2 regions of the Planococcus beijingensis genome follow, and region 2 is predicted to be linked to the other one. Evidence: riboswitches for the same ligand, from Rfam matches in the RefSeq annotation. Region 2 holds a riboswitch; the other holds the start of a gene.

Region 1 (2,188 bases), on a different contig from region 2:
GCCGCCAGTCTGTACGCCGGTCATATTAAGTGCCGCTTTAACAGGCGATGGGTTTGGCGCAGCGAATAATGCTTTCATTGTCGGCAACAATCTGCGGTGGATAGCAGCCGCTGTTTTTACATCTCCAGTTTTAAAGCTGGTGATCATGTCCTGCATATCGTTGCCGATGATATGTGCGGAAACCGAGACGATGCCCGTGCCGCCGATGGACAGCATCGGCAGTGTTAAGCTGTCGTCTCCGCTGTAGACAGAAAAGGTATCCGGCGTTTTTTCGATGATTTCTGCAGCAGCGTCCAAGTCTCCACTCGCTTCTTTGACAGAAACGATATTGTCGATCTTGGACAAACGAATGATCGTTTCCGGAGACATATTGACCACGCTGCGTCCCGGAATATTGTAAAGCATGACCGGCAGACTTGTAGATGCGGCAATCGCCTGGAAATGTTGGAACATGCCTTCCTGCGAAGGCTTATTGTAGTATGGTGTGACCAGCATAATGCCGTCAACACCTGTTTCTTCTGCTTGTTTTGTCAAGGAGATGGAAGCCCGTGTATTATTGGAGCCTGTTCCTGCGATGACTGGGATCCGTCCGGCTACTGTGTGGACGGTGAACTGGAACAATTCAACTTTTTCCTCTGCCGTTAAAGTCGGCGATTCTCCAGTTGTTCCTGCGACGACAAGGCCGTCTGAACCGTTTGCTATCAAATGTTCTATCAATTGTTGTGTTGCCGGGAAATCAATTTCTCCATGTTGATCGAACGGCGTCACCATTGCTGTAATTACTTGGCCGAAATTCATAAAGAACACACCCTTTTCTAATTTTTGTCGTAGCTTAGAGGTGAGGGGCCTAGTCAGGAATAAACAAAAAAAGCAGCAACGAGGGACTCGTTGCTGCAGTAGAAACAATGTTTACCAATCGTTCCTGTGCATCAGATAGCCCTCCATATAGTTTCCTATATGACAGTCCTGCATTTATTGAATGCAGACCCAGCGCACGGAAATATGAGATTTCCGCCACTTCGGCAAATCCCCCTTTCGGCAAACGTCAACGGAGCTCATACTCCTCGTTTTGCGTACTGATGGTTTTTGCGCCTCTATCCTACTCCATAAAAGCTGGAGCAAGAAATATTGAATTAGCTGTACTATAACAAATTCCCCTGTTAATTGCAAGGTCATCAGAGTAAAATTTTATGCCGAAGGAGTGATTTAGAATGGATGAGCAAGCATACGACCGCCGGTTGAATATTGCAACAGCCGGAAATCAGCAGGGCTTCACGGATTCCCTTCACCATAACCGCTATGAACCGACTCCTTACGAATTGCTCGAGAGGCTATTCGACAACTATAGCCTTTCTCCCGGTTGCCGTCTGGTGGATGTGGGCTGTGGCAAAGGAAGATTGAATTTTTATGCCCATCATGTATTTGGAACAGAAACAGCAGGAATCGAAATGAATCCCGACTTTTATGCAGAGGCCCTTGAAAATAAAAGACAGTATGTAAAAAAGCATAAAAATGCTGAGCAGAAGGTGACATTCTATAACTGCCTTGCGCAGGATTACCCGATAACGGAACGGGACACTGTGTTTTATTTTTTTAATCCGTTTTCCGTCCAGGTATTCATTGCATTTATCAATGAAATCATCCGGTCTGCCGAGAAAAATCCAAGGATGATCGAGGTGATCTTGTTTTTTGCTTCACAGGATTACAGTGATTTCCTGGAGACGCGCACCGTTTTTGAATTGGCAAAAGAAATTCAGCTGCCTGGTTTCCATAAAGATCCCCGGGAACGTTTTTTAATTTACCGTTTGCCTGAAATGGATTAGAACAAGTGTTGCAACGGGTATGGGTAACTAAAACAGAATGGTGAAACGAGGGAATCCTATGGAGTGGAAAGGCAGAAAAGCCAGTAGAAACGTTGAAGACCGGAGAGGAAAAGGTGGGGCGATGGTGGCTGGCGGCGGAATCGGCGGTATCCTGATTGTGCTGCTCGTGGCTTTTTTAGGTGGTGACCCCGGCGTCGTCCTGGATCAATTAGGAGGATCGGGCGGAACCACCTCTAATCAGCCTTATGAGGCAACGCCGGAAGAAGAGGAATTGGCTGAATTTGTTTCGGTTGTCCTCGCAGATACCGAAGAGGTCTGGACAGAAGTTTTTGCTGAGGAAGGCATGGAGTACGTCGAACCGACAT
Region 2 (2,188 bases):
GATGCCTTTTCCGATCCATCCAACAGTAGCCGTTTCGTTCTTTTTCATCTGCAGAACATAGAGAATGATTGACGTCAATGCACCCAAAATCCCGCCTGCTAACAGGGAAGCGGGAACATCGGTATTTTCAAAAATCAACCAAATATCGAAAACTTGTCCAGCATTCTGATAACCTGTCCAGATCATCGCGCCTACAGTACCGACAATCAACAATAGAATTGGAAGCAATAGGTCTCTTACATGTCCATAAGAATGCGAAGGGAACTCTTCTTTCATTTCACCAGGTATGGTTTTCTTAGGGTCAAAAAGCTGTCCCTTTGTAATTGCCAACACTTCGTGTTTCCTCATTTCTCCGAAATCCACATCCCGGATAGCTACAAAGAAAACAATCGCCAACGAAGCAACTACATAGAAATTCATCGGTGCCATCCACAGGAAAGCTTCTAAAGCGGAATACTCCACAAAAGTCTGGCCAGCTAAGATCGTAGCAACAATCCCTATGATTGCAGCTCCCCAACTTGAAACTGGCGAAATTACACAAACTGGCGCTGCAGTCGAATCGATGAAATAGGCAAGTTTCGCACGTGAAACTTTGTAGCGGTCGGTGATTGGGCGTGCAACCTGTCCGACAGCCAAAGCATTGAAATAATCATCGATGAAGATGACGATGCCTAAAACCACTGTAAGGACTTTTGCGCCTCTTCTCGACTTGATGCGTGTCGAAGCCCACTCAGCAAAGGCATGGCTGCCGCCGGATAAGCTGACGAACGCGGTGATGATGCCAAGCAATAAAAGAAAAAGAATGATAAAGACATTATAAGCGTTAAAGCCTTCGTCCCAAAAAATGATCGTAAATGATTTGACAAGCTCCTGTAAAGCATCAATTGGTGCAAACCAAGTCAAAATTACGGCTGCCGCGACAATACCTGTACCCAGTGACAACAGGACACGGCGTGTCAATAACACCATAACGATTGCAATAATCGGCGGCAAAATCGAAAAAATCGTATTCTCCATGAAAACTCCTCCTTATTTTTTGATGGGTGAAAAATGAGACAAAAAAGGCCGACCTCTCCAGTTGGATCAGTCAGCCTTCTACAATTCGTCTGTGCGATACACATCAAACAACCCTGTAGCCCTCCATTTACGCTTCCGCCTAAATGACAGTATCATTCTTGTTCAGAATGATCCCAATCCAATTTCCGGAGACCCCAGAAAATCGATTTCGGCAAAACTTCCTTTCAGATGCGGTCAACGCGGTCAAACTCGCACATCCTACTGATCAGCTCTGCAGCCTCTACCCACCAATATATATTTCTTTGTTAGCATAGCCCAAAATACTGACAAAATCAAATGCCTTTTTAGTCTGAATATTCCTTCTACTTAAGGGCTTTGCTGTGAAAATACTGACTGAAAACATCCCGCAGGAACTCAGGCATGAAATACGTTTTAGGCGCTCTCTTTAAACTCGGGAAAAAATAACCGAATGTCAACATATCCAACGTCACCAGTTTATAGATTTGGTCATGCATCGCCAGCTGTCCATTGATATAAAAATGGTGATCAGTTATCTCCATATTCATATGAAGCATCTTTCCAAAAACCACACCACGGAATCCCATACCTTTTAATTCAAGCTGTGGCCATTCCGCATTCAGCGATTGCAGGTAGATTTCTTTCAACTCCGCTCCACTCAGTTCGACAAGACACGGATTGATCGGATGTGGCAGCATTTTATGGAAATCATAGCGAGTCAGAGCACCTTTCGGCATATCTTGCATAAAAATTCCAGCATTAAAAAGCGCACAGTCTGCTTCCGTAAATTCGATCAATGCCTGTCCGAATAATAGGCCCATCTCGGAGTCTTTAAACCACTCTGCTTTTAAGCTTTTCGTACTGTGGAAGACCAGTTCTCCCAATTGCAGTTTTCCCTGCTCGACCAGGAATTCATCAAATCCTTCCTCCACTTTTCTTAGTTGGGAAGTCTCGATCAGTTGTGCAGAAGATTTCTCAAACTGCTCCTCTACAGTGACATGGCCGATGTAAAAACCAAACTTACCGGCAGCCCCCATCAGCGTATTTCCTTGCCACTTCCCGTCATGAAAAATATGATGGGTATGAGCACCTAAAATAAGGTGGATCTGTGGACAAAGCTCGGCTAATAATTCATCTTCCTTGACACCAAGAT

The links. Region 2 has a riboswitch for lysine ahead of IRE19_RS15030 (Na+/H+ antiporter NhaC family protein). Riboswitches for the same ligand answer to the same signal wherever they lie in the genome.
Region 1: it holds a riboswitch for lysine, as region 2 does, so the genes downstream of both, dapA (4-hydroxy-tetrahydrodipicolinate synthase) here and IRE19_RS15030 (Na+/H+ antiporter NhaC family protein) in region 2, are expected to answer to the same signal.

Annotation. Positions count from the first base shown of each region.
Region 1 covers NZ_JADHDZ010000003.1:88,132-90,319, reverse strand. The annotation lists gene dapA (4-hydroxy-tetrahydrodipicolinate synthase) at 1-798, opposite strand, end outside; lysine riboswitch at 927-1,105, opposite strand; gene IRE19_RS09010 (SAM-dependent methyltransferase) at 1,212-1,823, shown strand; gene ypfJ (KPN_02809 family neutral zinc metallopeptidase) at 1,882-2,188, shown strand, end outside.
Region 2 covers NZ_JADHDZ010000006.1:153,311-155,498, reverse strand. The annotation lists gene IRE19_RS15030 (Na+/H+ antiporter NhaC family protein) at 1-1,017, opposite strand, end outside; lysine riboswitch at 1,126-1,308, opposite strand; gene IRE19_RS15025 (bifunctional metallophosphatase/5'-nucleotidase) at 1,380-2,188, opposite strand, start outside.